2 regions of the Vibrio sp. B1FLJ16 genome follow, and region 1 is predicted to be linked to the other one. Evidence: predicted binding sites of a transcription regulator. Region 1 holds the regulator's gene; the other holds the start of a gene.
The links. The regulator MetJ, encoded in region 1, represses methionine synthesis genes. The targets are predictions, from matches to a motif close to TTAGACNTNTANANGTCTAA.
Positions count from the first base shown of each region.

Region 2: metA (homoserine O-succinyltransferase) is a predicted target of MetJ. The motif match lies at 8,867-8,886, and genes of this name have one in related genera.

Region 1 is NZ_HG992749.1:2,760,472-2,776,215, reverse strand. Features, by position in the region: gene KHN79_RS12665 (isoaspartyl peptidase/L-asparaginase) at 1-556, shown strand, start outside; gene KHN79_RS12660 (SlyX family protein) at 617-844, opposite strand; gene KHN79_RS12655 (PQQ-binding-like beta-propeller repeat protein) at 841-1,827, opposite strand; gene fkpA (FKBP-type peptidyl-prolyl cis-trans isomerase) at 1,956-2,735, shown strand; gene KHN79_RS12645 (transcriptional regulator) at 2,883-3,599, shown strand; gene tusD (sulfurtransferase complex subunit TusD) at 3,602-3,997, shown strand; gene tusC (sulfurtransferase complex subunit TusC) at 3,994-4,350, shown strand; gene tusB (sulfurtransferase complex subunit TusB) at 4,358-4,633, shown strand; gene rpsL (30S ribosomal protein S12) at 4,812-5,186, shown strand; gene rpsG (30S ribosomal protein S7) at 5,287-5,757, shown strand; gene fusA (elongation factor G) at 5,894-7,993, shown strand; gene tuf (elongation factor Tu) at 8,147-9,331, shown strand; gene KHN79_RS12605 ((2Fe-2S)-binding protein) at 9,667-9,852, shown strand; gene bfr (bacterioferritin) at 9,949-10,434, shown strand; gene KHN79_RS12595 (malic enzyme-like NAD(P)-binding protein) at 10,644-11,921, shown strand; gene metJ (met regulon transcriptional regulator MetJ) at 12,051-12,371, opposite strand; gene KHN79_RS12585 (O-succinylhomoserine (thiol)-lyase) at 12,597-13,760, shown strand; partial or broken gene KHN79_RS12580 (bifunctional aspartate kinase/homoserine dehydrogenase II) at 13,771-15,744, shown strand, end outside.
Region 2 is NZ_HG992749.1:1,426,752-1,442,495, reverse strand. Features, by position in the region: gene KHN79_RS06560 (chromosome partitioning protein ParA) at 102-836, opposite strand; gene KHN79_RS06555 (hypothetical protein) at 865-1,023, opposite strand; glycine riboswitch at 1,549-1,649, shown strand; gene KHN79_RS06550 (sodium:alanine symporter family protein) at 1,770-3,143, shown strand; gene KHN79_RS06545 (LLM class flavin-dependent oxidoreductase) at 3,307-4,305, shown strand; gene KHN79_RS06540 (LysE family translocator) at 4,380-5,015, opposite strand; gene KHN79_RS06535 (carboxypeptidase M32) at 5,248-6,729, shown strand; gene KHN79_RS06530 (LpxL/LpxP family Kdo(2)-lipid IV(A) lauroyl/palmitoleoyl acyltransferase) at 6,874-7,824, opposite strand; gene KHN79_RS06525 (hypothetical protein) at 8,189-8,548, opposite strand; gene metA (homoserine O-succinyltransferase) at 8,913-9,854, shown strand; gene pilW (type IV pilus biogenesis/stability protein PilW) at 10,063-10,797, shown strand; gene KHN79_RS06510 (hypothetical protein) at 10,822-11,142, opposite strand; gene KHN79_RS06505 (Mpo1-like protein) at 11,265-11,699, opposite strand; gene KHN79_RS06500 (MmcQ/YjbR family DNA-binding protein) at 11,777-12,133, opposite strand; gene KHN79_RS06495 (MarR family transcriptional regulator) at 12,152-12,634, opposite strand; gene KHN79_RS06490 (EamA family transporter) at 12,753-13,622, shown strand; gene gabT (4-aminobutyrate--2-oxoglutarate transaminase) at 13,973-15,244, opposite strand; gene KHN79_RS06480 (NAD-dependent succinate-semialdehyde dehydrogenase) at 15,259-15,744, opposite strand, start outside.

The sequences.
Region 1 (15,744 bases):
AAAATTCGCTTTTGAGCATGGCCACCAATACACCGAGCAGGATTATTTCTTTACGGATCGTCGTTATGAGCAGTTACTGTCGATGCGTGAGAAAGGGGAGTTCGCGCTTTCTGAATCCCGTTATCCGGATGACCGTAAGCACGGAACTGTCGGCGCAGTAGCACTGGATCAGCATGGTAATCTTGCAGCGGCCACAAGTACTGGCGGTGTTACCAATAAAAAATACGGGCGGGTTGGTGACTCCGCGTTGATTGGTTGTGGCACCGTGGCAGAGAATGGCGTGGTGGCAGTTTCAACGACAGGTGTCGGTGAGTTCTTCATTCGCAAACGTGTGGCAGAAGATGTTGCTGCGAGAATTCGTTACCTCAGAGAAGATGTACATACTGCGTGTGAGAGTGTGATTCAGGGAGAGCTAAAAACCATGGGCGGAGAAGGCGGTTTGATTGCCATCGATGCGCAGGGGGAACTTCATTTTGCAATGAACAGCTCCGGTATGTACCGGGCCGGCATCAACACGCAAGGCGAATTGAGCGTCAAAATCTACGCTGACGATTAGTCTTATGACCGAAAATATAAAGCCCAGCAAGAGCTGGGCTTTATATATTATGATTAAACATCAGTAGTGTGGCGGCGGCGGTTCATTGGCTGGATCTTCCATATTTGACGAATCCATATTTTTCACTTTACCCACTACGTACTTCATCTGATCTTGCATCTTAGTGATCAGCAGTTGCTGCTGAGATAACGCTTCGTTCAGATCTTCAATGGTCTGTTCTTGGAAGGCGGCCTGACACTCAAGGTCATTAATACGCGCTTCCAGTTGCTGAATAAGTTTTTCTGTCATGATCCGGTCTCTAGCTGCCAAGCCTGGGCGATGCCTGCGGAGGTGGCAGTAATTACACGTTGCTTGGAATCAAAGGCTGCATCATACACGACCGCACGAGGAGGGCGAGTATCTTTTTTCGGCTCGACTTCGAACACATCTACTTGCTTTCCGCTTTGAGTATCCCACACGGATACGCGACCAGAAGGGCTTCCCGTGACCAATTGCGAGCCGTCATCAGAGAAGCGGGCAGTTGAGAAAATCAGCTGACGAGACCAGCTACGCAGCTGCGCGATTTCTTCCCCAGTTTCCAAATTCCAGATAATAGCCTGGTTACCGCCGTCTGAGCTCATGGCCAGCTTGCCATCGCGCTGCAGAGCCACGCGCACAACTCTATGCTCATGCTCAAAGGTCCTTAGAATCTGTCCTGACTCAGTATCCCAGAGGTAAGCTTTATAATCATTACCGCCAGTGAGGGCAAATCGGCCATTGGGCGATATCGCAACGGTGTTGACTTTTTCTTGGTGAGCAAGGAACTCTAAACGCCGTCCGGTGACTAAGTTGACATAAATTGCTTTGCCGTTTGAGAGACCGAGCAACACTTGTTCGCCGTTACTGGTGATATCAACATCGCGGATCAATGCGTCTGAAACAGACCAAAGGCCTGTGGCTTGTGTCCAGCCGAGATCCCACACGGCGAAGTTCATCTGACCTGCGGTTACGGCAAAACGGCCGTTATCTGAGATGCGAATATGCGACACGACATTAGCGTCAGCATCAAGTTCGCCAAGCTGAGCTAACCGCTTATTTTGCTCAAGATCCCACAAAACTAAGTGATCTTGTCCTGAATAGAGCAGAGCAAATCGTCCGTCTCGGCTCAGAGCAAAACTGGTTGAACCTTGCGGTTCAAGTGGCCAGCGTTGCACTTCAGACCCGGTAAAAAAGCAACCATTTAACGTGGTGATGACAATTAAATATAGGAATAAATGAGAAATTCTTTGTATCACATCTAATAATCCGGTTTGTGTCTTAAGACATATAGCTAGTATATTGGTATAACGATTGTCTTCACCAGTCTCATGGAAGATTTGTGCACAACAACCAATGGCGAAGCCATTATTGGGAGAATTTAATGAAATCAGTTTTAAAAGTGTCACTACTTGCAGCAACAGTTATGCTGGCGGTAGGTTGTCAGAAAGAAGAAACCAAAACAGAAGCAGCACCTCAGGCAGAGCAAGTTCAGGCAGAAACCGGCAAAGCAGTCCACTTTAAAACCGACGATGACAAAGCGGCTTACGCAATTGGTGTTTCATTTGCTAACTACCTGAGTACTAGTATTGAGAAGCCAAGCGAAATCGGCATCGATCTGAACAAAGACCTTGTTCTTAAAGGTATCGAAGATGTATTCAAAGGTAGTGCAGAGCTAAATGAAGAAGAAACCCGCGCTGCATTAGAACTTCTAGACAAGCGTGTTGCTGAGAAGATGCAGGCACAAGCAGCAGAAAAAGCAGCAGCCGCGAAGAAAGCAGGCGATGACTTCCGCGCTGATTTTGAGAAGCAAGAAGGTGTAGTGAAAACTGACACAGGTCTACTTTACCAAGTGATCACGCCAGCTGAAGGTGAGCAGCCAAAAGATACTGACACAGTACAGGTTCACTACAAAGGTACATTGATTGACGGTACTCAGTTTGACAGTTCATACGATCGTGGCGAACCAGCTACATTCCCTCTGAATCGTGTTATCCCTGGTTGGACAGAAGGTGTACAGTTAATGCCTGTAGGTTCTAAGTTCAAGTTCGTTATCCCGCCAGAGCTGGCTTACGGTGACCAGGACACACCAAGCATTCCTGCTAACTCAACGCTGGTATTCGAAGTTGAGCTGTTAAAAGTAGAGAATGACAAAGCAGAGTAATCTGAAAGGATTAAGCTAACTTATTGAAAAAAGGCTCGTTTAACGAGCCTTTTTTGTTCCATGTCACTAGTTGGAGAGTTTGCTAGGTTGATTTTCAAATTTTCTGATAAACTTACACCAATTTGTTGATTTTTCGCTCGAAGGCTTATGACAACTACAGAAACATTAAATGCAGAGATGCTGCTCGAAATGGAATCCGTTCACGTGATGCCGTTTACCGAGCACGATAAAATCATCTTGAGATCATACGAAGCGGTCGTTGACGGTATTGCCAGCTTGATTGGTCCGTTCTGTGAAATCGTTCTTCATTCTCTGGAAGATCTGAATACCTCTGCGATTAAAATTGCCAATGGTGAAAATACCGGCCGACAGGTTGGTTCACCTATCACTGACTTAGCACTGAAGATGCTTAAAGACATTGAGGGATCTGAGCGTAACTTCTCACGTTCGTACTTCACACGTGCAAAAGGCGGCGTGTTAATGAAGTCAATCACGGTCGCTATCCGTAACGGTGAGAACCGCGTGATTGGCCTGCTTTGTGTTAACGTCAACCTTGATGCGCCATTCTCACAAGTATTACAGTCTTTTATGCCAACACAAGAAGCGAAAGAAGCCGCTTCATCAGTGAATTTTGCCAGTGACGTTGAAGAGCTGGTGGATCAAACCGTCGAGCGTACGATAGAAGAGATTAACGCAGATAAATCTGTATCGAATAATACCAAAAACCGTCAGATCGTCATGGAGCTGTACGATAAAGGTATTTTTGATATCAAAGACGCGATTAACCGCGTAGCTGATCGTCTGAATATCTCTAAACACACCGTCTACCTATATATCCGTCAGCGTAAAACTGAGGATGAATAGGCGTGAGTGGATTAACCTACACGTTAGTTGTTAATGGTTCGGTATACGGGAGCCAGTCTGCTCGCAGTGCCTATCAGTTTGCCAAGGCCGTCGTTGAACAGGGGCACACCTTAGTCAGTGTGTTCTTTTATCAAGATGGTGTGACGAACGGCAGTGCGCTGAGTGTCCCTGCAAACGATGAGTTCGATCTCAATAAAGCATGGCAAAACTTAGCAGAAGAACATAACGTGCGCCTTGAGACCTGTGTGGCAGCAGCGCTGCGACGGGGGATTATCAGTGAAGACGAAGCTAACCAGCACGGGTTAATTCAAAACAACTTGGCGCAGGGGTTTTCTCAGGCAGGATTAGGCAGTTTAGCCGAAGCGATGTTAGTCCAGGACAGAGTGGTGCAGTTTTGAGTCAGTTAACCTATCTATTTCGCAGCGCGCCTCATGGGCAATCTTCCGGACGCGAGGGCGTTGATGCTCTGCTGGCTGCTTCCGCCTATTGCGAAGATATAAGCGTGATCTTTACCGGAGACGGCGTCTACCAGCTTTTGCTGGGGCAAGACCCAAGTGCCATTCTAAGCAAAGATTACGCACCCATGCTCAAACTGTTTGATTTGTATGATATCGAGAAAGTGTTCGTTTGTTCTTATTCACTGGCACAGCGGGGGCTAGCAAAAGCTGACCTGGTTATTGATGCTCAGGCATTAACGCTTGAGCAAGTGAAAGAGAAACTGCAGCAAGCAGGCAAACTCCTGTCATTCTGAGGACGTTATGTTACATATCATCAAAACCGTCTCCGCCTTAGAAGATGCCTTAGCATTGTGTAGTGAGCAAGATGACCTCTTACTCATTGAAGATGCCGTGTACGCTGCAAATCCGCAGCATCAAGCGTTCAGCAAGGTTAAACACAGCAACGTATATGTGCTAGAGAGCGACATTCAGGCTCGTGGTATGGTAAATCGAATCAGCCCGTCTGTTACAGTCGTTAATTACCAGGGCTTCGTTCAATTAACTGCAAACCAAGAGAAATCCCTGACCTGGGATTGAACCTCATTTCCTGTCGATAACGCTTTACGGACGAATTACTCTAATTGGACAAAAAAGATCCGTATATTTCTTGACACACCTCTCACTGCTGCATAGAATTTTGCGTCCCTAACTGCCAACGGTAGTTTGGGATAGATTTTTCACAAAGCTTACTTTCAAGTAAATCAGGAGCTAGTTAATGGCAACTATTAACCAGTTGGTACGTAAGCCTCGTGCAAAGCAAGTTGTTAAAAGCAACGTGCCTGCACTAGAAGCGTGCCCACAAAAACGTGGTGTATGTACTCGTGTTTACACTACTACACCTAAAAAACCTAACTCAGCACTTCGTAAAGTTTGTCGTGTACGTCTGACAAACGGTTTCGAAGTTACTTCGTACATCGGTGGTGAAGGTCACAACCTTCAAGAGCACTCAGTTGTTCTAATCCGTGGTGGTCGTGTTAAAGACCTTCCGGGTGTACGTTACCACACTGTTCGCGGCGCACTAGACTGTGCTGGCGTAAATGACCGTAAACAAGGTCGTTCTAAGTACGGTGTGAAGCGTCCTAAGTCTTAATGGATTCCGTTAAGTAAGGCCAAACACTAAATTATTTTTAATTTTTTGAAAAAACTGAAAAGTTTTGGATAAAACCTGAAGAAGACAACGGAGAAAATCCATGCCACGTCGTCGCGTCATTGGTCAGCGTAAGATCCTTCCAGATCCAAAATTCAAATCTGAATTGCTGGCAAAATTCGTTAACATCCTAATGGTTGACGGTAAAAAATCTACTGCAGAGAAAATCGTTTACACTGCACTAGATGCTATGGCTGAAAAGTCTGGTAAAGACCACTTAGCTATTTTTGAAGAAGCTCTTGAAAACGTACGCCCTGCGGTAGAAGTTAAATCTCGCCGTGTTGGTGGTTCAACTTACCAAGTTCCTGTAGAAGTTCGTCCGGTTCGCCGTAACGCGCTTGCTATGCGTTGGTTGGTTGAAGCTGCGCGCAAGCGTGGTGAAAAATCTATGGCTCAACGCCTAGCTGCTGAAATGCTAGACGCGTCTGAGAACAAAGGTACTGCTGTTAAGAAACGTGAAGACGTTCACCGTATGGCAGAAGCGAACAAAGCGTTTGCTCATTACCGCTGGTAATACCTTTTCAGTGCTGCAAGGTTCCTTGCAGCACTTCTTTAGTTCCTATGCCTATGCTAGGAACTATTGCTATATCTAGAGGACAGCATTTTAGCTATAGCAATAGTCCCTATCTCTAAGTTAAGAGGATTCAATCGTGGCTCGCAAAACTCCTATTGAGCACTACCGTAATATCGGTATCTGTGCTCACGTAGATGCAGGTAAAACAACCACTACAGAGCGTATTCTGTTCTACACTGGTCTGTCTCATAAAATCGGTGAAGTTCACGATGGTGCAGCAACCATGGACTGGATGGAGCAGGAGCAGGAACGTGGTATCACTATCACTTCAGCTGCGACGACTACTTTCTGGCGCGGTATGGAAGCACAGTTCCCTGAACATCGCGTGAACATCATTGATACTCCTGGACACGTTGACTTTACTATCGAAGTTGAACGTTCTCTTCGTGTACTTGATGGTGCTGTAGTTGTGTTCTGTGGCTCATCTGGTGTTGAACCTCAGTCTGAAACTGTATGGCGTCAAGCAGACAAATACCATGTTCCGCGTATGGTGTTTGTAAACAAGATGGACCGTGCAGGCGCAGACTTCCTACGCGTTGTGGACCAAATTAAAAATCGTCTTGGTGCGAATCCTGTTCCAATCCAGCTAAACGTTGGTGCAGAAGAGAACTTCAGAGGTGTTATCGACCTTATCAAGATGAAAATGATCAACTGGAATGAAGCCGACCAAGGCATGTCGTTTACATACGAAGACATTCCGGCTGACATGATCGAGCTTGCTGAAGAGTGGCGCAACCATATGGTTGAGTCGGCTGCTGAAGCGACTGAAGAGCTAATGGATAAGTACCTTGAAGAAGGTGAACTGACTGAAGCTGAGATCAAACAAGCGCTACGTACTCGCACACTAAATAACGAAATCGTACTTGCCACTTGTGGTAGTGCGTTCAAGAACAAAGGTGTTCAGGCGGTACTGGATGCAGTAATCGACTTCTTACCATCGCCAGTTGATGTACCGGCTATTAAAGGTATCGATGAGAAAGAGAATGAAGTTGAGCGTCACGCTGACGACAACGAACCGTTCTCTGCGCTAGCGTTTAAGATCGCGACTGACCCATTTGTGGGGACGCTTACTTTCATGCGTGTTTACTCAGGTGTAGTAAACTCAGGTGATGGTGTCTACAACTCTGTCAAAGAGAAGAAAGAGCGTTTTGGTCGTATTGTTCAGATGCATGCAAACAAGCGTGAAGAAGTAAAAGAAGTTCGCGCTGGTGATATCGCCGCTGCAATCGGTCTGAAAGACGTAACCACAGGTGACACACTGTGTGACCAGAACCACAAGGTGATTCTGGAGCGCATGGAGTTCCCTGAACCGGTTATTCAGATTGCCGTAGAACCTCGTTCTAAGGCAGACCAAGAGAAAATGGGTATCGCGCTGGGTAAACTGGCTGCGGAAGACCCATCGTTCCGCGTGGAAACGGACGACGAGACAGGTCAGACTCTGATCTCAGGTATGGGTGAGCTTCACCTGGACATCATCGTAGACCGTATGAAGCGTGAATTCAGCGTTGATTGTAACGTTGGTAAACCTCAGGTTGCTTACCGTGAAACCATTCGTGGTAAAGCGGAAGTGGAAGGCAAGTTTGTTCGTCAGTCAGGTGGTCGTGGTCAATACGGTCATGTGTGGATTAAGCTTGAACCTTCAGAGCCTGGTGAAGGTTTCGTATTCGTAGACGAAATCGTGGGTGGTGTGGTTCCTAAGGAATACATCAGTTCGGTATCGAAAGGTATCGAAGAGCAAATGAATAGTGGTGTTCTGGCGGGTTATCCTGTTCTGGATATTAAAGCTACACTATTTGATGGTTCGTACCACGATGTAGACTCTAGTGAGATGGCGTTCAAGATCGCTGGCTCAATGGCATTCAAGAAAGGTGCACTAGAAGCGCAACCTGTGATTCTAGAACCAATGATGAATGTCGAAGTAACCACTCCGGAAGATTGGATGGGTGACGTTGTTGGTGACCTAAACCGTCGTCGCGGCATTATCGAAGGTATGGACGAAGGCGTAGCTGGTCTTAAGATCATCCGTGCGCAAGTCCCACTATCTGAGATGTTTGGTTACGCAACTGACCTACGTTCTGCAACTCAAGGCCGTGCGTCTTACTCTATGGAGTTCCATGAGTACGCTGAAGTGCCTAAGAACTTTGCAGATGCAATCATTGCAGAGCGTGGTTACTAATTGACGACTGAGCGACAAAAAGTTTATGACTTTTTTGTCAGATCAAGCCGTCCAAATATTGCGCTAACGAGCGTTGGCGCATAAAATAACGTATCTGGCGCGTCGTAGGTCAATAATGATCACGGCGAATCATAACTAGGAAGGAACACGATTGTGTCTAAAGAAAAATTTGAACGTGTAAAACCGCACGTAAACGTTGGTACTATCGGCCACGTTGACCACGGTAAAACAACTCTAACTGCTGCTATCTGTACTACTCTTGCAAAAGTGTACGGCGGTGCTGCTCGTGACTTCGCATCTATCGATAACGCTCCAGAAGAGCGTGAGCGTGGTATCACAATCGCAACGTCTCACGTAGAGTACGACACTCCAAGCCGTCACTACGCACACGTAGACTGCCCAGGACACGCTGACTATGTTAAAAACATGATCACTGGTGCTGCACAGATGGACGGTGGTATCCTAGTTGTTGCTGCAACAGATGGCCCAATGCCACAAACTCGTGAGCACATCCTACTAGGCCGTCAGGTTGGTATCCCATACATCATCGTATTCATGAACAAATGTGACATGGTTGACGATGAAGAGCTACTAGAACTAGTAGAAATGGAAGTTCGTGAACTTCTTTCTGAGTACGACTTCCCAGGTGATGACCTACCAGTTATCCAAGGTTCTGCACTAGGCGCACTAAACGGCGAAGAGCAGTGGGAAGCGAAAATCGTTGAACTAGCTGAAGCGCTAGATTCATACATCCCAGAGCCAGAGCGTGCAATCGATCTACCGTTCCTAATGCCTATCGAAGACGTATTCTCGATCCAAGGCCGTGGTACAGTAGTAACTGGTCGTATCGAACGTGGTATCCTAAACGTAGGTGACGAAGTTGCTATCGTAGGTATCAAAGACACTACTACTACTACATGTACTGGTGTTGAAATGTTCCGTAAGCTTCTAGACGAAGGTCGTGCGGGTGAGAACGTTGGTGCACTTCTACGTGGTACTAAGCGTGACGAAGTAGAACGTGGTCAAGTACTAGCTAAGCCAGGTTCAATCACTCCACACACTAAGTTTGAATCAGAAGTATACGTACTGTCTAAAGATGAAGGTGGTCGTCACACTCCATTCTTCAAAGGCTACCGTCCACAGTTCTACTTCCGTACAACTGACGTAACTGGTGACATCACTCTACCAGACGGCGTAGAAATGGTAATGCCTGGTGACAACGTACAGATGACTGTTGAGCTAATCGCACCAATCGCAATGGACGAAGGTCTACGTTTCGCGATCCGTGAAGGTGGCCGTACAGTAGGTGCTGGTGTTGTTGCTAAGATCTTCGACTAATTCATAACGAATTAAGCGAAATCTTGCACTTTTCTTCACTTTGAAGAAAACGCAAGCAAGAAAAAGGGAGGCTTTGGCTTCCCTTTTTTCATTTCTAAATTCTTATTTGGTTATAAGCCGATAAGTAATCCTCGTATTTTTTATTTGTTAAAACAGACTCTTATTTGCTAAAAAATTTCCCAGTTAACCCTCCTTCCCTAAGTGCTTGATCCTTACCTGCCATATAAAAATCTATATAACTAAATGTTCTGAGTTGAATGCACAATACGACTGGTAACAAGAACTATTCTTGTTTATATTATTCTCCTCGGGTTATTTCTATTGGGTTTCAGAGTATGTTTGTGTGTCTTTGTCATAGTGTTTCTGACAAGAAAATTAGAAAGTTAGCGATGGATGAAGGCATAACGGATATAAGAGGGATAAAGCGATGTACGGCACTGGGCAGCCAGTGTGGTAAATGCATCAGACAAGCCAAAGAAATTTTAGCTGAGCATTACACTGAACTAAAACAAGCCTGCTAACCACCGTAATGATACGGTGAAGGTAGTTGCGCCTTTTGACACCTTCTCATTTGCTTCTACATTTAAATGAAGCCTAAAAAGAGGAGGGGCTTTTCCATGAAAGGCGATCCAATCATAATACAACATCTCAACAAAGTACTCGGTAACGAGCTCGTCGCTATTAATCAATATTTTCTTCATGCTCGTATGTACAAGGACTGGGGCTTAAAGCACCTCGCCGATAAGGAGTATCACGAGTCTATTGATGAAATGAACCACGCTGATCATTTAATCGAACGTATTCTGTTTTTAGAAGGTTTACCTAACCTGCAAGATCTAGGCAAACTGATGATCGGCGAAGATACCAAAGAAATGCTCGAATGCGATCTCAAATTGGAAATGGCTGCTATCCCAGATCTCAAAGACGCAATCGCTTATTCGGAAGATATTCGCGATTATGTTTCCCGTGATTTGTTTCAAGATATTCTTCAAGATGAAGAAGAGCATGTCGACTGGCTGGAAACTCAGCTGGGTCTGATCGAAATGTCCGGCATCGCCAACTATCTGCAATCACAGTATGTTGATGAAGATGACGACGAATAATCTCTAGCTCCCAATCAGTTAGAAGTCCTCACCAATCCCTAGAGTAGTGCACCTGACTTAAAAGTTAGGTGCTTTTCCTGTTTATCTGGTCTAATCTCTTTTATTGTCATTCATTTTAAGGATATTGCTCGCATTCTTATCTATGAAGATTGATTTCTATCATTTAGAATTTATTCCCCCTTACCTATAAAATAAAAAAAGAGACCCCCATGTCTGAAGAGAACAGCCAAGCAGTAACTCCGGAAGAAGAAAAGCGTCAACAAGCTCTTGATTACCATGCTTACCCAACCCCGGGTAAAATAGCTGTTGAGTTAACTAAGCCAGCGGAAACCGCAGGTGACCTTGCATTAGCATACAGCCCTGGCGTTGCCGAACCTGTACGTGAAATCGCGCAAAATCCTGATAATGTCTATAAGTACACCGCGAAAGGTAACATGGTTGCCGTGATTTCTAACGGTACTGCTATTCTTGGTCTGGGTAACCTTGGTCCTCTTGCTTCTAAACCAGTTATGGAAGGTAAAGCGTTACTGTTTAAGCGTTTTGCAGGCCTGGATTCAATTGATATTGAAGTAAAGCACCGCACTATTGATGAGTTCGTTAATACCGTAGCGAGCATTGCTGATACATTCGGTGGCATCAACCTTGAAGATATCAAGGCACCGGACTGTTTTGAAATTGAAAAGCGTCTTATTGAGCGCTGTGACGTTCCTGTCTTCCATGATGACCAGCACGGTACAGCTATCGTTACGGCTGCAGGTATGCTCAATGCCATCGAGCTGCAAGGTAAGAAACTCGAAGAGTCGGTTATTGTGTGTCTGGGTGCCGGGGCTGCAGCGGTTGCTTGTATGGAACTGCTGATCAAGTGTGGTGCAATGCGTGAAAAGATTTATATGCTGGATCGTAAAGGCGTAATTCATACGCGTCGTGACGATCTAAACGAGTACAAACAGTTGTTTGCGAACAACACTGATAAGCGTACTTTAGAGGACGTGATTGAAGGTGCGGATCTGTTCCTTGGTGTTTCTGGTCCGAATCTTTTACCAGCCGAAGCTCTGAAGTTAATGGCAGACAAACCAATTGTTTTTGCGTGTTCAAACCCGGACCCTGAAATCAAGCCAGAGCTTGCTCATGAAGTGCGTGATGATCTTATTATGGGTACCGGACGTAGTGATTACCCGAACCAGGTTAACAACGTGCTTTGTTTCCCATTCATTTTCCGTGGTGCGCTTGATGTCCGGGCAAGTGAAATCAATGATGAAATGAAACTGGCGGCGGTTGACGCTATTCGTCAGTTGGCTAAAGAGCCAGTGCCGGAAGCGGTATTGAAAGCGGCAGGTGTAGATAAGCTGGAGTTTGGCTCTGACTACATCATTCCTAAACCAATGGATGCCCGTCTGCTGCCACGTGTTGCAAAAGCGGTCGCTCAAGCTGCTGTTGACTCAGGTGTTGCTCGTATTGAAATGCCGGAAAACTATATGTCTGCGTGATCAATATGGCTGAGTAATTAGCTGTTGTAAAACATGTACAAAAAATGGGACGCGATGGCGTCCCATTTTTTTATGTCATTTTGGTCCCAGAATCTGAATCACCATTCGTTAGATTCGTTTTGACGCTAATTACTCTTCGTCAAATGACTCAAATTCGATACCCATTTCCGTCATCAGCGCTTTCGCTTCTGTCGGGATATCATCTGGGCGATCTTTACGAAGGTCTTCATCCGTTGGAAGCGGCTGGCCTGTATACGCGTGCAGGAATGCTTCGCATAGCAGTTCGCTATTGGTTGCGTGGCGTAAGTTGTTGATCTGACGACGAGTACGCTCATCAGTTAGCACTTTTAAAACTTTCAGCGGGATAGATACAGTGATTTTTTTTACTTGTTCGCTTTTCTTTCCATGCTCAGCATACGGGCTAATGTATTCGCCATTCCAGTCAGCCATTGCGTACCTTCATATTTGTAATGGGTTAAAAATAATTGAGTTGCTGATTTTAGCTGCATTTACTGCCATAAGCAAAGACATATAGACGTCTAGAAGTGTTGACGTCTCAAAAATAGACGAGTAAAGTGACAAGAATAGTGAGGGAAATGTGCAATTCATTGAATCTGATAGTTCAGGTATAGCGCATTCCTATTTAGAAGTCACCACTTGTGAAAGGATACACCCATGAGCACCCGCAAGCCCGCGACCATTGCTGTACGCACTGGCATAGAATCTGATACTCAATATCATGCTGTCGTACCACCTATCTACCTTTCAACAAATTACGGCTTTCCTGCATTTGGGGAAGTTCCAAAGTACGATTACACCCGTTCAGGTAATCCGAACCGAGGGTTGTTGGAAAGTGCTCTGTCTGAGTTAGAGTCAGGTAAAGGGGCTGTGGTCACTAACTGCGGTACGTCAGCACTGAACTTGTGGGTTTCTGCGTTTATTGGTCCTGATGACCTGATTGTAGCGCCACATGATTGCTACGGCGGTACTTACCGTCTGTTCAACACCCGCTCTAACAAAGGCGATTTCAGGGTACTGTTTGTTGATCAATCTGACGAGCAGGCACTTGATGCCGCATTGGCGCAAAAGCCAAAACTGATTTTGTTAGAAACCCCCTCGAACCCTCTGGTTCGTGTGGTGGATATTGCTGCAGTATGTGAAAAAGCAAAACAAATTGGTGCCTTAGTCGCGGTAGACAATACTTTTTTGACACCTGTGTACCAAAAGCCTTTAGACCTTGGGGCCGACTTCGTTATTCACTCCACGACAAAATACATCAATGGTCACTCAGATGTGATTGGTGGGGTGGTGATCACCAAAACACAAGAGCATGCAGAAGAGCTGGCGTGGTGGGGCAACTGCATTGGTGCGACAGGCACACCATTTGATAGCTACATGACGCTAAGAGGTATCCGTACTTTAGGCGCACGTATGCGAGTGCATGAAGAGAGCTCCCAGCAAGTGCTGGCTTACCTGAAGAAACAGTCTTTAGTAGCAAAAATTTATCATCCGAGTCTGCCAGAACACCCGGGACATGAGATTGCTAAGAAGCAGCAATCTGGTTTTGGTTCAATGCTGAGTTTTGAGTTTGGCGGCTCAATTGAGCAGCTCAAAGCGTTTGTTAAAGAGCTGCAGTTATTCTCTCTTGCTGAGTCACTTGGTGGGGTAGAGAGCCTGATATGTCACCCAGCATCAATGACACACCGTGCGATGGGTGAGGAAGCGTTGGCAGAAGCTGGCGTCTCTCAGCAATTGCTGCGCCTTTCTGTCGGACTGGAAGATGCGCAAGATCTGATCGCTGACCTTGAACAAGCCTTTACCAAATCTGCACAGCAATAGGAGAGTACTGATGACTGTACTACGTCAGCTACATAAGTTTGGCGGTAGCAGCCTGGCAAACCCGGAGTGCTACTTACGTGTAGCGGGTATTCTCAAAGAGTACTCTAAAGAAAATGATTTGGTAGTGGTATCGGCAGCAGGTAAAACGACTAACCACTTAATTGAGTTTCTGGAAGGCTTAGACAAAGATGGCCGGATTGCCCATGAAGCTCTGCATAACTTGCGACTGTTTCAAAGCAGTCTGATTGAAGACCTGCTAGAAGGTGAAGTTCAGGAACAACTGCTTGCTTCGTTGAATGACGAGTTCAGTACATTGGCTGAGCTAACTTCCCCTCTGACCGACGCGCAAAAAGCGGCGGTATTAGGCCACGGAGAGGTATGGTCTTCACGTTTACTGGCGGCATTACTGAGCCAGCAGGATATCCCGGCCGTCGCGCAAGACGCTCGTACATTCTTACGTGCGGAAGCCGGCACTCAGCCTGAAGTCGACCGTGCTCGTTCGTACCCGCTTCTTAAAGAAACACTCGCGCAGCATAGCCACAAGCGAGTGATCATCACAGGTTTCATGGCACAGAACGAGCAAGGTGAGACTGTTCTGCTTGGCCGTAATGGTTCAGACTATTCTGCGACGGTAATTGGTGCGCTTGCTGAGGTCAGTACAGTGACTATCTGGAGTGATGTGGCCGGTGTTTACAGTGCCGATCCGCGTTTAGTCTCTGATGCGTGTCTATTACCGCTTTTACGTTTGGATGAAGCCAGTGAACTTGCCCGCCTGGCGGCTCCTGTCTTGCACAGCCGAACGCTTCAGCCAGTGGCTCAAAGTGCAATGGATCTGAGCCTCAAGTGCAGTTACCAGCCAGAGTCAGGTTCGACTCGTATTGAACGTGTACTGGCATCTGGTCGCGGAGCGAAAATCATCACGTCGCTTGATGAGGTCTTGCTGGTAGAGCTTTCGTTTGCACACGGACATGATTTTGAAAAAACTCAGACTGATGTGCTCGAATCTCTTAAACGTGCTCAGTTGGAGCCGCTCGCATTTGAGGTGCAGTCTGAACAACACATACTACGACTGGCGTACACGGCAGAGATCGCCGGTGGTGCACTCAAGTATCTGCAGGCATCTTTGTCAGAGGCGGATATTACTCTGGCAGAGGGGTATTCTTTGTTAGCCGCCGTAGGTGCGGGTGTGACCACTAATGCTAATCACTGCTTTGGTTTCCAGCAAAAACTAAAACATTTGCCGGTAGAGTTTATATCTGAAACCGAGTCGGGCTTGAGTCTGGTGGCGGTATTGCGTCGCACCAATACCGAGGAACTGGTTCAAACCATTCACAGCCAGCTTTTTCAGGCACAAAAACGCGTAGCGGTTGCATTATGTGGTAAAGGCAACATCGGGTCGAGCTGGCTAAATCTGTTTGCTACACAGAAAAGTGAGCTTGAAAAGCGTCATGGCATGAGTTTCGATTTGGTCGCCGTGGTTGATAGTCAGAAGTACTGGTTTGATGAGCAGGGCATTGATGCAAACAGCGTTTCCACGCGATTCAATGATGAAAGTACTGAGAATGACGGTGCCTGGCTGACCCGTCTTGGCGCTCTTCAGGAATACGACGAGGCCGTTGTCCTTGATGTTACCGCAAGTAAAGAGCTGGCAAGCAGTTACGTTGATATTGCTCAGCAGGGCATCCACTTAATCTCTGCGAACAAAGTGGCAGGCTCGGCGGACAGCGAATACTACCATCAGGTTCAGGATGCTTTTGCAAAGATTGGTCGTCACTGGCTTTACAATGCAACAGTAGGCGCGGGATTACCAATTAACCATACCGTCCGCGACCTGCGTGAGAGTGGTGATGAAATCGTCGCACTTTCGGGGGTATTTTCCGGCACGCTTTCGTGGCTGTTCCAGCAGTTTGATGGATCAGTACCATTTAGCGAGTTGGTTGATTTAGCCTGGCAACAAGGCTTAACCGAGCCTGACCCCCGATCT
Region 2 (15,744 bases), 1.3 Mb from region 1:
TTATAAATAGACCCTAATATTTTCATTAACTATTAAAAAAGATCAAAAAAGGAGCACTCTTGCTGGTGCTCCTTTTTGTTGGATTGAATTGACGACTCGGGTTACATACCCATCCCTTCACTCATCTCTTTAATCTGCTTTAAGTCCATTTTATAAACTTCAATAAGTTGGTCTACCTGACTGAGCCGCGACGTTGCATCATCATGCTTACTACAGACATCAGATTTTACGTCCCAAGAGGTGCCTTCTAAGTACAGATCGCACTCTTTCTTTAGCTTGGTGATTTTAGGAACCAGCTGCTCACGCTCTTTCTCTAAAGACTCTAACTCTTGTGAGATTTTCAGTTCCTTTTGGAAGACTTCACGAGAACGTTCCAACACGGTCGCTTGCATATCACTTTGTCGAGTCAGTTTCTCATTCTCTGATTTCGCTGTGTTGATTTTTTCGCTTTGCTGCTTAACTTGCGATTCCAAAGACAAATTTACTTTTTCTACTTCTGTCAGTTGTTCTTGTAGCTTCTTCAGCGCTTGTTGGTGCTCTGTTTCTTTTGCTGCAAGAAGGGTCGCCACTTTATCCTGCACCTCTTTTTCTAACCCTTCTTCACGAAGTTTTACCTGAGATACAATCTGCGTTTTGTCTTGAGAGAGAGCCTGATACTTCTCTTCCAGAACCTGATAAGTCGATTCCCATTTGTTCGCGGTTAAGGCTGAGCCAATTAAGCCTCCAAACGCCAAGCCCAATGCTGCTGCTATTGCGATATAAATCTGAGTACGCTTGTCGCGCTGTTCAATGACAACCACGTTTTCATGTTCTTCAATATTGTTCTGAGAACTCACTCTATCTTGCTCCATGGATTCTTCTTTACTATCGAATCAGTTCCGCGACCATAATTGACGCGGTATAAATCAGGAATGCGCCGACCAGAATAATCACGGTCGCCTTTTGGACTTTTTCATTGGTTCGGTAACGAAACAGCACGAATGCTAACGCAACCAAAACCGCAATGGCTAACAATCTAATCATACAGCCTCCTTGTCCTGTTGTGAGTTCCTACTTAAAACATAGGCAATTTCACAAAAGGTCATTGTAACCTATTTCACTAATCGTCTAAGTCAACATAACGTAGATTTTAAATTAAGTGAGTCAGTTTTAACCAATTTTGTGTTCTTAATTGAATTACTTACGTTTAAACACAGTGTATACATCTTTTAAAACCACATTCTATCTACGAAATATTGTCTCTAGAGTTTTTGCTAGTTATACGGTAAATAACAGAAAATATACGCTATTCACAATTATGGGCACTCTTTGCTAATAATCTCTTGAAAATAAATCTGCTTTGGGTGTTGAAATGATCAATAAACATGGTAAAGTCCCCTCGTTAATGGTGGCCAGCATCATTAACTAGCCTTTACTCAAAAAGTTGAGTAATTGTTCCGATGAAGACTGCAGGAGAGTAGTTATTAATCAAATATTAACATTTGATTAGCATAACTCGCCGAAGAATTAACTATTTCAGGTGCTACTTAGGTAGCGGGGACTGTAGTTGGAGGAACCTCTGGAGAGAACCGTTAAATCGGTCGCCGAAGGAGCAAGTCCTGTGCAATGCACAGGGTGAAACTCTCAGGCAAAAGGACAGAGGAGTGGAAAGTTTTAACCTAACTATTTTCTTTCGGCGTTCCCGTCTTTTGATAGCTTAGTTCTATTAGAGATCTTGTATCTCGCCCTTTCCCTCTTCTCCTTATTAGTTGTTTTATTAAGGGGAAATCATGAACGACCTACAATCTTTACTACAAACCATCGATAATTTTGTCTGGGGTCCACCACTTTTGCTTTTGCTCGTGGGTACCGGTGTTTACTTCACTTTTAGCCTCGGCTTAATCCAGTTTAAGCATCTTCCGACAGCGTTAATGATGGTGTTCCGTAAAGATAAGTCATCTGATAAACAAGGTGACGTTTCTAGTTTTGCTGCATTGTGTACAGCGCTTTCTGCAACCATTGGTACAGGTAATATCGTTGGTGTTGCGACCGCTATCAAACTTGGTGGCCCAGGTGCCCTTTTCTGGATGTGGCTTGCAGCCCTGTTCGGAATGGCGACAAAATACGCGGAGTGCCTTCTTGCTGTAAAATACCGTCAAGTTGACGCCAAAGGCCAGATGATTGGTGGCCCAATGTACTATCTGCAGTATGGTGTCGGCTCTAAAGCTCTGGCAATCATGTTTGCAGTATTCGCATTAGGTGTGGCTTGCTTCGGTATTGGTACTTTTCCGCAAGTAAACGCGATTCTGGATGCGACTGAGATTTCTCTCGGTATGGATCGTGAGTTGTCTGCATTTATCCTGACTCTGTTAGTTGCTTTTGTTACTTTGGGTGGCATCAAATCTATCGCTAAGGTCGCGGGTAAAGTTGTACCAACAATGGCCGTGTTCTATGTGCTAGCGTGCCTAAGCGTCATTATCATGAACGCAGACCAACTTCTGAATGCCGTTGAACTCGTGCTTGTATCCGCCTTTACTTCGACTGCGGCAACTGGTGGTTTTCTGGGTGCGAGCATCATGTTAGCAATCCAGTCCGGTATCGCCCGAGGTGTATTCTCAAACGAGTCTGGTTTAGGTAGTGCTCCAATGGCGGCTGCAGCTGCGAAAACAGATTCTTGCGTGAAACAAGGTCTGATTTCAATGACGGGTACGTTCTTCGATACCATCATTATCTGTACGATGACAGGCCTTGCTCTAATCCTGACTGGCGCATGGCAAAGTGATTTTTCAGGCGCAGCAATGACAACTCACGCGTTTGCGGTTGGTTTGAATGCCGATACATTTGGTCCGATGCTGGTATCTATCGGTCTGATGTTCTTCGCGTTTACCACTATCCTTGGCTGGAACTACTATGGTGAACGTTGTGTCGTGTTCTTGTTCGGCACTAAAGCAGTACTGCCATACAAATTGATTTTTGTCGCTTTGGTCGCCTCTGGCGCATTCCTGCACCTAGATATGATTTGGATTATTGCGGACATTGTGAACGGACTGATGGCTATTCCTAACCTGATTGGTTTGATTGCTCTGCGTCACGTGGTAATAGAAGAGACCAAGCATTACTTTGCTAACGCAATTGCTAATGTTGCACCGGCAAGTGCCAGTTAAGTAAGGGTTATAAGATTCAATTTAAAGGGAGCGAATGCTCCCTTTTGTTTTTTAACATTACCTGTCATTTTTATCTCTAATCACTTCCTTAAAGGCATAGGGGTTTATTTCGTACTACAGCGTCTCCACATAGACAGTAGGAAAAATGAAACTCTGAGGTCACATGCAATTTCCACGAATCTCCGTCTTAGATCTAGCACCAGTAGCAGAAGGCTCGAACTATACGGAAACCTATCAAAAATCGGTCTCCCTCGCCCAACACGCAGAGAAACTAGGCTACCACCGATTTTGGTTAGCCGAGCATCACAATATGCCAGATATCGCCAGCGCTGCGACATCTGTTCTGATTAGTCACATTGGTGCTCACACAAAATCCATTCGTTTAGGATCGGGTGGTGTCATGCTTCCCAATCATGCACCTTTAGTTATTGCTGAGCAATTTGGTACATTAGATGCGCTATATCCGGGGCGTATCGATCTCGGATTAGGACGAGCGCCCGGTACCGATTACCCTACCATGCATGCTCTCCGCCGAGACCCGGAAAGAATGGATCCAGATTTCTCTGAGCTACTTGAGGAGTTACAGTTCTTCATGGGTTCAGTCTCGAACGGACAACCGGTTCAAGCTTGTCCCGGTTCAGATTCAGCCGTTCCGATTTGGTTACTGGGCTCAAGTACCTACAGTGCACATTTGGCTGCAGTGAAAGGTCTTCCTTTTGCTTTTGCTGCTCACTTCGCACCTGACGCGATGATGCGCGCATTAGATATTTATCGTACAAACTTCCAACCCTCTGAGCAGCTTGATGAGCCTTATGTGATGATTGGTGTTAATGTTGTTGTCGCTGATACGGTTGAAGAAGCGAATTATTTGGCAACGACTGAACATCAGAAATTTTTGCAGTTGATACGCGGCGCGCGAGGAAAAATCCCAGCTCCGGTTGCAGATATGGATAAGCTTTGGCAACCCCATGAAAAACATCAAGTAACTCATCAGTTAAGAGAATCGATTCATGGCGATAAAGCGTTAGCATTAGAAAAGATTAAGTCACTAGTAGAGCGCACTCAGGCAGATGAAATTATTGCTCACTCGATTATCTTTGATCATCAGAAAAAACTACGTTCTTATGAGCTGCTGGCAGAGCTGAAAAACGAGCATAAATAGCCACGATTAAGTGACAAAAAAGAGCGACTATCGAGTCGCTCTTTTGCTGTATTGAAAAAGCTATTCAAGACAGACTATTTGTCTTCCAGCATGAGTTTCACGCCAAGCCCCACCAGCACAACACCGGTCGTACCTTCCATCCAGTTCATGAAACGCGCGCTCTTCAACAAGTTTTTCGCAGAAGTTAACGCTCCAGCCAGACCGCATTGCCAAACCATAGCAATTACAAAATGGATGGCTGCCATAAAGGTCGATTGTAAAAACGCAGAGCCTTCCGGATTGATGAACTGTGGCAAGAAAGCGAGATAGAAAACCGCCGTTTTCGGGTTTAAGACGTTAGATAAGAACCCTTCTCTTAATGAACGAGAAAAACTGAACTCATGACGAGCAATCGTACCAGCTGTTGACTGTGACTCAGCGGAGTTATTCCACAAACCTTTCAACGTCGTTAGCCCTAAGTAGATAAGGTAAGCCGCACCGACCATCTTAACCAAATGGAACAGCTCTGCTGATTGAGCAAGGATTGCGGAAATACCGATCGCTGAAAAAGTGGCGTGAACAAATAGCCCAAGGCAAATACCAAGACTAGTGACCGCGCCATCCGTGAACCCACCGCGCGACGAATTGCGAATGACCAACGCAGTATCCAATCCCGGAGTGAGCGTTAGTATGATAATAGCGATTAAAAATGCTTCAACATTGTGTATCAAGCTTACATCCACCAAGCTAAAAGAGAAAACTGATCCTTTATTGTCATATTTATGCGGTTATTTCAATTAATTTTCGTTACTCACCGAAAAACTTCCCTCCAACGACATCTAAAAACTCCGCTTTAGACTGAATTTTTTGCGCTAACTAATCTAACTTTCTATGCGAATAGCTTGGTTAGGTCGCAGAGGGTTGGTAAACTTTTGTTTTCTCAATAGTCATGGAAGGCGACACATGAGCGCATTCGAAAAACTCAAAGCACATTCATTAAAACTCTCACATTTTCAACATCTCGCGGCGATTTGTGGCTGGGACCAAGCAGCGGTAATGCCTAATGGCGGTAGCCAAGCTCGCTCAGAAGCGATGGCAGAACTGTACGTTCACATGCATAACATGCAAACTCAACCGCAACTTGCTGACTGGTTTGCTGAGGCTGAACAAGAAGCTCTAAACACTCAAGATAGTGCCACCCTGCGTGAACTAAAACGAAACTGGCAGCAAGCGAATGTCCTGCCAGAAGATCTGGTTCAAGAAAAATCGCTTGCTGGGTCGAAGTGTGAACACGCATGGCGTACTCAGCGCGGTCAAAACGATTGGCAGGGCTTTGAAAAGAACTGGGCCGAAGTAGTAAAACTGTCTCAAGAAGAAGCCCAAATCCGAGCTGAAGTCACAGGACTTTCAGCTTATGACGCTATGCTTGATATCTATGAACCGGGCACAACGACTGCATCATTAGATGTGTTATTCAGTGACGTAAAATCTTGGTTGCCAGAAATGATTGACCAGGCAATTGAAAAACAGTCTTCTGAAGCGCTCATTGAACCACAAGGCACCTTCTCAAGCGATACTCAAAAGTCGCTTGGATTGGATGTAATGAAACTGCTTCAGTTCGATTTCGAACACGGCCGCCTTGACGAAAGTGTTCACCCATTTTGTGGTGGCGTTCCCACAGATGTTCGAATCACTACCCGCTACGATGAAAGTGAGTTTGTGCAATCACTGATGGGTATTGTGCACGAAACAGGTCATGCGCGTTATGAACAGGGTTTGCCGAAATCTCTGGCGGGACTGCCGTCGGGCCAGGCACGATCTATGGGCATTCACGAATCTCAGTCGCTGTTCTTTGAAATGCAGATTGGACGCAGTAACGCCTTTATTGAGCATTTAGCGCGCCTTGCCGGAAAGCACTTCACAGGACACGACTCTAAGTTGTTCTCGCAAGAAAATTTCCAAAAACTCTATACGCGTGTGAAAAAAGACTTCATCCGTGTTGACGCAGATGAGCTTACCTACCCTGCCCACGTTATCTTGCGCTACGAAATTGAGCGTGACCTGATGAATGGTGTGATCAAACATACCGACGTACCAGAGCTTTGGAACGAAAAGATGCAAAACTATTTAGGCTTGTCGACCAAAGATAACTTTAAAAATGGCTGTATGCAGGATATCCACTGGACAGATGGCGCATTTGGTTACTTCCCTAGCTACACGTTAGGCGCTATGTATGCCGCTCAGTTTATGTCTGCAATGAAGAAAACAGTAGACGTTGACGCCGCTATTCAAAGCGGTGATCTTACGCCTATTTTTAACTGGCTATCAGACAACATATGGAGCAAAGGTAGTTTGCTAACAACAGATGAATTGGTGAAGCAAGCAACTGGGGAGACACTCAATGCGCAGTACTTCCAAGACCATTTAAGAAGTCGTTACTTGTAATAACTAATATCAAAATAATAAAGAGCAGCGTTAAGCTGCTCTTTTTACATGAACTTCAACAGTTCTCATCGAAAGTGTTTGTCACTTTCCATATTGTGAGTCCGCCTAAACACCGTCGGAATCACATGTCAAAACGAAACGTTTCTATACCATAACCGGACGTAACGGTGACTTGTACAAACACTCTTCACCTTCAGGTCTTGTCTTAAAGCGGCGATGTAACCACATATATTGGCTAGGGCTCGCCATAATGGACTCTTCAATAATTCTATTGGTAAAAATCGCTGCACGGTTAGGTTCTCCTTTCGGGAACCCTTCTACTGGCTTCCTTATAGTTAGCGTGTAGTGCCCATCTTCCCCTCTCACCATGGTAAATGGGACTATTGCACAATCCGTTTCATCCACCAGCAAGCTTGTTCCGGTTGTGGTGCACGCATTTTTAACCGCAAAGAAAGGAGCGAAGGTGGAGCGTCTGGTTCCGTAATCATGATCGGGTGCATACCAGACTCTCTCCCCTGAATTTAGAGCATCGAGCATTCTTCTTACATCTTTTCGGCCGATCAACGTACGATTAGAACGAGAGCGTCCCTTATACTGAAAGTAATCAAAACACGGATTGTTGTTAGGTCGGTAAACCCCCATTCCGGATTTTTTGATACCAAAAGCACGCGCACCCAGCTCTAAGTTCATGGAATGAACGGCTAGCATCAACACACCCTTACCATCTTTTTCTAACGCTTCGACGTGCTCCATCCCTTTTATCGTCACATGTTTATTGACTCTTCTGTCTGACCAGAACCAAGCCATCGCTGTCTCAAACAGTGCAATTCCTGAGTTATCTATATTGGATTTTGCAATCGCTTCTCGCTCGCTTGCATCCATAGATGGAAAACAGAGCTCAAGGTTGCGTCTTATCGTAACCTGACGCTTTTTCATTAAACGCATCGCCAAACGACCGATATTACGCCCTAAGAACAGTTGAACCCTGAAAGGAAGAAGGCTTAGTAAGTACATCACCCCAATTAAAAGTAAAGTTCCCCAATACCTTGGTAATAGGAATTGAGCCTGAAATTTAAGCTCTTTTTGTTTTTTCATAACAGTATTGTCAGATGTGCCCATCTATAAGTAATTAAAAATCAATGATAATTGCATACACCTTTATCATTGATTGCGCTTTTGGCAAAAGTTAAAGCGCTGGTATTTCAAAAATCTCCGACACACTACACAGCACGCACAGCGGAATGGGGTCAGCCAAAATTTGTGTAGGCGATAAAGATGATGCGCACGTTAGCACTGTTTAGAGTAAATTATCTAATTACTTTTATGAACTTGACGTAAGATAACTCCACTAATCGCACAATTAAGAGCTTTAGCAAAGATTTCGTCTGGAATGGGTGGGTTATTGTACTGGATTGACAGTAAAACACCGTGACAAACCATTGTCACGGCGTCTTGAAGTTTAGTGAAGAGTCTTGCTACAGCTCTTTTGATATTGCTGTGAAATGGCAAAGTAGATGTGCATGTCGATAGGCTCTGGGGTGTTAAGTAGCATCTTACCCACTTCGCGCTGGAAATGGCTGTAGTTGCCCAGTTCATCCGTCAAACCTAGCTGTTGATAACTTGATTCATTCACAAACATTCCATAAGCATAGTGATGGTGGTGAATATCTTTCTCTTTATCGTAACCAAGTTGTTGCAGTGCGATGTCAACTTCCTCTGGGGCATAAGTGCTTTTATCGCCAAACATACTCAGCAGTATGCTGGGTACTTGGTGAGCGATGCTCTGAATATCCGTTTTTCGCTTAAAAATACCGAACATAGTGTCCTCCATTGACAACTAATCTCCAGCTACAAATACTCCATGTAACAAGGAGACGGAAAATTTTCTTGTGTATCGCATAACTGCCTACTTATCCACCTATCTATATTAGCGTGATCGCATATTTTCCATCAAATGATGTCTCTGTCGTTTCAATCATCTCTCATCAAAAATAAAGCTTAAATCACATTTATATGGTCATATTGCCCATTCGCTGATAACTCGCTAAACACGTTATGTTGTTCACTCTAATGCTTAAGGATTAAACTTGTTGAAAGTCACATTCCGTATCGACATCTAATTCAAATTGAGTTAGCTTTAGATGTATAGACGTCTAGAAGACTAAAACTAGGGAGAGATAGTCGTGCCAATCCGAATTCCAGATCAATTACCTGCATCTGACATACTCAGAACAGAAAACATCTTCGTGATGAGTGAAACCAGAGCGGCAAGTCAGGAAATACGTCCGTTACGAGTACTGATCCTGAATCTAATGCCGAAGAAGATAGAAACCGAAACTCAGTTTCTGCGTTTACTCTCTAACAGCCCTCTTCAAGTCAATGTAGAACTACTAAGAATTGATGATCGCCCGAGCAAGAATACGCCAACCGAGCACCTCGATAACTTCTACCGTCAGTTTGAAATGGTCAAAGGCAGAAACTTTGATGGTTTGATCATCACGGGTGCACCATTAGGTCTAGTGCAATTTGAAGATGTGCTGTATTGGGATCACCTAAAGACCATCATGGAGTGGGCTAAAGACCATGTGACCTCTACCCTGTATGTATGTTGGGCTGCTCAGGCTGGTTTGAAATTACTTTACGATTTACCTAAGAAAACGCGTAAAGAAAAGCTCTCTGGTGTTTATCATCATGAGATCCATAACCAGTATCATCCAATATTACGCGGCTTTGACGACACGTTTCTGGCACCTCATTCACGTTATGCTGACTTTTCACCTCACTACCTGGAAGAACATACGGATCTGGATATCTTAGCGACCTCTGATGTCGCCGGTGTATACCTGGCAACAACCAAAGACAAGCGTAACGTCTTTGTTACTGGCCATCCTGAGTATGATTCTCACACTTTGCATAACGAATACATTCGCGATTTAGGTGAAGGAATGGAGCCTGCTATCCCGGTTAACTACTATCCGAACAATAACCCGGATAATACCCCAATCGCGAGCTGGCGGAGTCACGGGCATCTGCTATTTGCCAACTGGCTAAACTACTGTGTTTACCAACAAACACCGTACGATCTCGATCATTTCAGTGAAGACGCCTTTACTAAAGACGATTAAATATAAAGTTAACTTAATTGAACTGCTAATAATCAAAGACTTATAGTCTTCCTTATATTTGATTTTGGCTGACTATGTGAACTAAGCCGCCATCCGGCGGCTTTTTCCTGCCAGATTGCAAACCTGATCGCATAGTAATTTTTCATCAATAGGCTTTTGTCACGTATTTCATATCATGCGGTGAGACTCAGGTATGTAGGGATGAGAAATGAAAACGGTTAAGCTCGGTACACTTCTATTGATGGTTCAGTTTTCACTGGCAGGCTGTGTGACGGTGAAAAAAGATGGTGGCCCAGTCGTTAAAGCTGATCCTATCGCAATGGCAGAATCTCGTATTGCACTTGGTCTTGGTTACCTCGAAGGCGGAAGTAACATCCGTGCACACGACAATCTGCAACAAGCGCTTAGCCACGCACCAAGTTATTACCGCGCGCAGCTTTCCATGGCACATTACTACGAAAAGGTCGGCGAAGACTCAAAAGCGGAGGAGATGTACAAACGCTCATTACGCCAACACACCAAAAACGGCAACGTACTGAATAACTACGGCACCTTTTTATGTAAGCGCGGCCAGTTTGAAAAAGCGGACCAGATGTTCACTAAAGCGATAGAACAACCCTATTACTACCTGATCCCTGCAAGTTACGAAAACGCAGCATTTTGTGCGTTAAAGTCAAACGATAAAGACAAAGCGAAGCATTACTTCACACGCGCTATTGACCATGACCCTCACAGACCAAAATCGATCCTTCAACTCGCTAAGCTTGAAATTGATTCCGGTAATTATACTGAAGCAAGAATTCGTCTGATGCGATTTAACCAAACTTATGGCATTAAAAAACCGTCACTACAACTTATGGTTGAATTAGAGCGTGCCGCCGGAAACGACGCTCTGGAACAGAAATATCAAAATCAGTTGGATAAACTGTATTCGGATGCCTGATGTAACCCCATAGTTCCAGGTAAGCTATCGGCTTTGGTCAGAGCGGTTTCGCTGTCTCTTGAGTTGCTTGTCTTTTCGCCTTAACGCCCTGAAAAACTTTGACTCTTCGTGGTACCAACCGATCACACTAATAGGAATACCCACCAGCATCATAATGAACAGATCAGCAGGCAACTGCTCTGTAATGCTTCGAAGGGAATCAAGTTCATCAAAAACAAACAGGCCAATAACTTTTCCAAGCAGCAAAGCACTACAAATCATCAAGAATGATTTGAAAATGTAATGCCATTTACCTTTTTTACGCTCCTCTCTCCAATAAACGTATTTGTGTTCGCGGTTGTACATGTGATACCTCCCGCCCTCAATTCGTTACAAAGAGTATGACAACTTAGTTTAAAGAATCTGAGTTACTTTAATCATAGTGCTAAGAGTCAAAGGTTGCAGATCGAACTCGGTGTCCCAGAAGCTTACTGCTTTCTGAATACCCAAATCGGACCAATAAGGAGAAATTGTAAATCTTCATAAAATGAGGGTTTCGTACCTTCGATCTTGTGACCAATGAATTGCAGCATCCAGAGCACACCAAAGAGAACTAATGAGATATAAAGGACTGGCAACTGCAAAACTTCCATCGCCCAAATCAGACCAATACACGCTAACGTGTAGCCCAACATCATCATGAAAACGCTTAAAGAGAGCCGGAAATAAAATATCCACACAGGAATAACTGCCAACCACACCCAGTTAATATGGATGTCGCCAATAGTCAGAGAAGGGATCGACCAGATAAGCCCAACCACTGAAAGGTAAATGCCTGGTACGGCAATGGTGTGAATTTTACGATTAATTGGGTTTTGATGACTTTCACCATAGGCTTTAAGCCAATCAGATAGTGCGCGCATGACACTCCCCCCCTTTTTTAACTTACTATTTGTTATATAGTCCTAAGTTAATAAAGGTGCGAGTTTTTCATAGAACACTATTGAAAACCAAGTGACGCCCGTTGCGCTTTGCTCATCTTAGCAATGACAAGCTCGTACGATCGTTCACACAAGTCCTGGATCAGCCCATCCTCTACGTCACCATTAAAATACACGGTAACCCAATGTTTCTTGTTGAGATGATAGCCGGGTATGATATCCGTAAACTGAGAAGTCAGTACCTCACCGTCTTCAGGTTCCACCTTCACACTGACATACTCACGCCCGTCACGCTGCGCAAGGATCGCAAACATTTTGCCCTTGATTTTAAAAACCAAGGCGTCCGGGCCAAACGGAAAGTCACTCTCAGCGCACATAAACATATTTAGGTATTGCTCTAGTTCTTTGCTTGTCACAGACGTACCCTCTGTTTGCTACTCAAATTGCGGTAATAAAGTCTTTAGCGCCTTATTAACCTGTACCTTTTCTTCATCAGATAAGCCTCGGATGAAACCGTGCTGAACTTCAACATGCTCCAGAATCAGATTATCAATGAGCTGCAAACCATCAGAAGTCAACTCAACAGTAACACTGCGTCTATCTTCTTTACTGTGTTCTCTGGAGATTAAGCCTTTCTTCTCCAGTTTATCCAAACGATTGGTCATCGCACCTGAAGTCAGCATCATTGAATCAATTAATGCTGACGGTGTTAAACGATACGGAGCCCCTGACCGGCGTAAGGTAGCCAGCACATCAAACTCACCCATTTTAAGGTCATACTGCTTATGAAGCTCAGCGACGCGTGTTTCCATGTATTTAGCAATTCTCATCAGCCGCCCCATAATTGCCATCGGCTGAGTGTCAAGCTCAGGCTTTTCCTTAAACCACTGTTCAACTACTCTGTCTATTGCGTCCATATGTCATTTTCTCCAAAGCAACCTTAACTGCAGAATTACTTTAACATAAAGATACTTTACAAAAAGTAACCTTAGGCGTATCTTTACAATTAATTATCTTAACGTAAAGATATTTAATATGAACATTTTGCTCGCGATGATCCCTGCATTTTTCTGGGGTACAACTTATGCCGTAACCCAGTTTACGGTTCCGGACTGGCCTCCTATTCTCCTGGGTGCAATACGAGCACTCCCGGCAGGCCTTCTATTGCTCGCACTAAAACCAACATTACCGCAAAAGCACGAGTGGAAACCTCTGTTTGTTTTAGGCACGATAAACATCGCAATGTTCTTTTGCCTCGTCTTTGTCATGGCGCTAACGCTCCCAGCCGCCATTGCTGGCGTTGGTATGATTTCAATACCCGTATTCGCAATGCTATATCACTGGGCAGTTTACAAGCGAAAGCCAGGTACAATGCAGGTATTTAGAGGTGTTGCTTTGATCGCCCTCGCTTGGCTCTTGTTTAACCCACAGACAATTACACTAAATCCAGTTGGTTTGCTTGCGATGTTTGCTGCAATTATGTGTATTGTTATTGGTAGCAGTGTGACTAAATTAATGGGAGCACGAATGCATTGGTGGACGGTGCTTACCTGGCAACTCATTATTGGTGGGGTAATTTTGACCGTTGTTTCTGGTGTGATGGCAACCCTAAATCCGGAGCCCTATCTCAGTACACTCAAAAACATTTCCCTGAACAATACGTTAGGACTACTTTGGGTAATCTTATTTAATACCGCCTTAAGTTACACCATGTATGTATGGCTTCTGCAGAGAATGTCTGTGGTCGACTTTACGTTTGGCAACATTATTAACCCAATTGCGGGTATCTTGTCTGGCCTATTGTTGCTCGGCGAAAGCTTCACACTACTTCAATATGGGTTAATGTTGAGTATGATCCTGGTTTCACTACTGCCACAACTTATGATGAAGTTCTTCAATAAATAAAATATCTATACCCAAGTAACCTCAAGATGCTCGGTTCAGCGAGAATGCCTTGGCTTACAGACGAGGCAACGATTTGATGATCTAGTGGTTCTAAATCAAAAATCGTTAACAAAGTATGTAAGCCAAGGCAACTCGCCCTTCGGGAGCGTGTCACTGACACAATTTCGTCGTTAAACAACTTGGAAAGAGCTCGCTATTCCACGGCGTCGTTTTCCTTGAACTTGAATCAGTGACAACGCTCTGAATCCTGCATTTTGAAGTCACTTGGGTATATAAGTAACACTAAAAAGGGGAAGTGACCAACCGGTCACTTCCCCTTTTAAATTCTAGTACTTTGTTACGTTTAAATATTACGCCAATTCAAGAATGATTTTTTCAAGCTTGTCCAAACCTTCGCTCAGCACTTCAGGCTCAATAGTCAGAGGCGGAAGCAGACGTACAACGTTCGCTTTTACACCACATGAAAGCAAGATAAGACCGTTTTCTTGCGCTTTAGAAATAACCGCTTTTGTCATGTCTTGTAGTGGTTGACCTGATTGAGGATCAGTAAACTCAATCGCCATCATTGCACCTGTAGTACGTATTTCACCGATAGCAGGCACTGATTTTTGCAGCGTCGTCATACGTGCATTAACGACTTCGCCAATACCCATCGCTTTCGCACACAAATCTTCTTCTTCGATGATTTTAAGTACTTCAAGTCCTGCAACACAGCCAAGTGGAGAGCCAGCGTAAGTACCGCCTAAACCACCTGGTAGTGCAGAATCCATCACATGTGCTTTACCAACAACTGCTGAGATTGGGAAACCACCAGCAATGCCTTTTGCCATTGTCATTAGATCTGGTTCGATACCCAGGTACTCTGTCGCAAACATTTTACCCGTACGAGCAAAGCCAGTCTGGATCTCATCTGCAATCAACATGATACCGTGCTTATCACACAGCTGACGCAAACCTTGTGCAAATGCTTCAGGCGCCTTGTAGAAACCACCCTCACCTTGTACCGGTTCGAAGATAATCGCTGCAACACGTGACGGTTCGATATCACAGGCAAACAGATCGTCAATCGCTTGTAAGCTTTGCTCAACGCTGATGCCGTGGAACGCATTTGGGTAAGGTGCATGGTAAATTTCGTTCGGGAACGGACCAAAGCCTGCTTTGTATGGCGCAACTTTACCCGTTAGGCCCATTGTCATGTTGGTACGGCCGTGGAAACCGCCTTTAAATGCAATCACGCCGCTGCGACCTGTATGAGCGCGCGCCACTTTTACTGCGTTTTCTACCGCTTCTGCACCTGTCGTCAGGAAGATTGCTTTCTTCTTAGTTTCACCGGGTGCAAGTTCTGTCAGCTTTTCAGCCAGTTCAACAAATGATGCATAAGGTGTAACCATCGCACAGGTGTGAGAGAAATTATCCAACTGAGCTTTTACTGCTTCGGTGATGCGTTTGTTAGAGTGACCAGTGTTGGTTACCGCAATGCCAGCTGCGAAGTCGATGTATTTGTTACCTTCGATATCCCATACGTGCGCATTTTCTGCTTTCTCAACGTAAAGTGGGTACAGAGCGCCCATGCCTTGAGCAATTACTTGGCTTCTTCTTTCTTGTAGTTGTTTGTTTGTCATTGTTTTATCCTTAATTAGTTGCCACCAAAGCAGAGGTATTTCACGTCCATGTACTCATCAATACCTTGTTTCGCACCTTCACGTCCGATACCGGACTGTTTAACACCGCCAAAAGGAGCCACTTCAGTAGAGATTAAGCCTTCGTTGATACCCACCATGCCGTATTCCAGCGCTTCTGCAATCTTCCATACGCGGTGAATGTTTTGGCTGTAGAAGTAAGATGCAAGGCCGTAGATAGTATCGTTGGCCATTTCGATAAGCTGTTCGTCATTATCAAAGCGGATAACTGGCGCAACAGGGCCGAAGATCTCCTCAGAGACAATCTTCATGTCGTGAGTGACGTCTTTTAGCACCACAGGCTGCATGAAAAGGCCATCCAGTTCTTTTAGCTCAGACACTGGCTTAGCACCTTGCTCGATAGCGCCGTCAATAAGCGCTTGAATGCCTTGCTTTGCAGATTCGCTGATCACAGGGCCAATATTCACGCCCTCTTCTAAGCC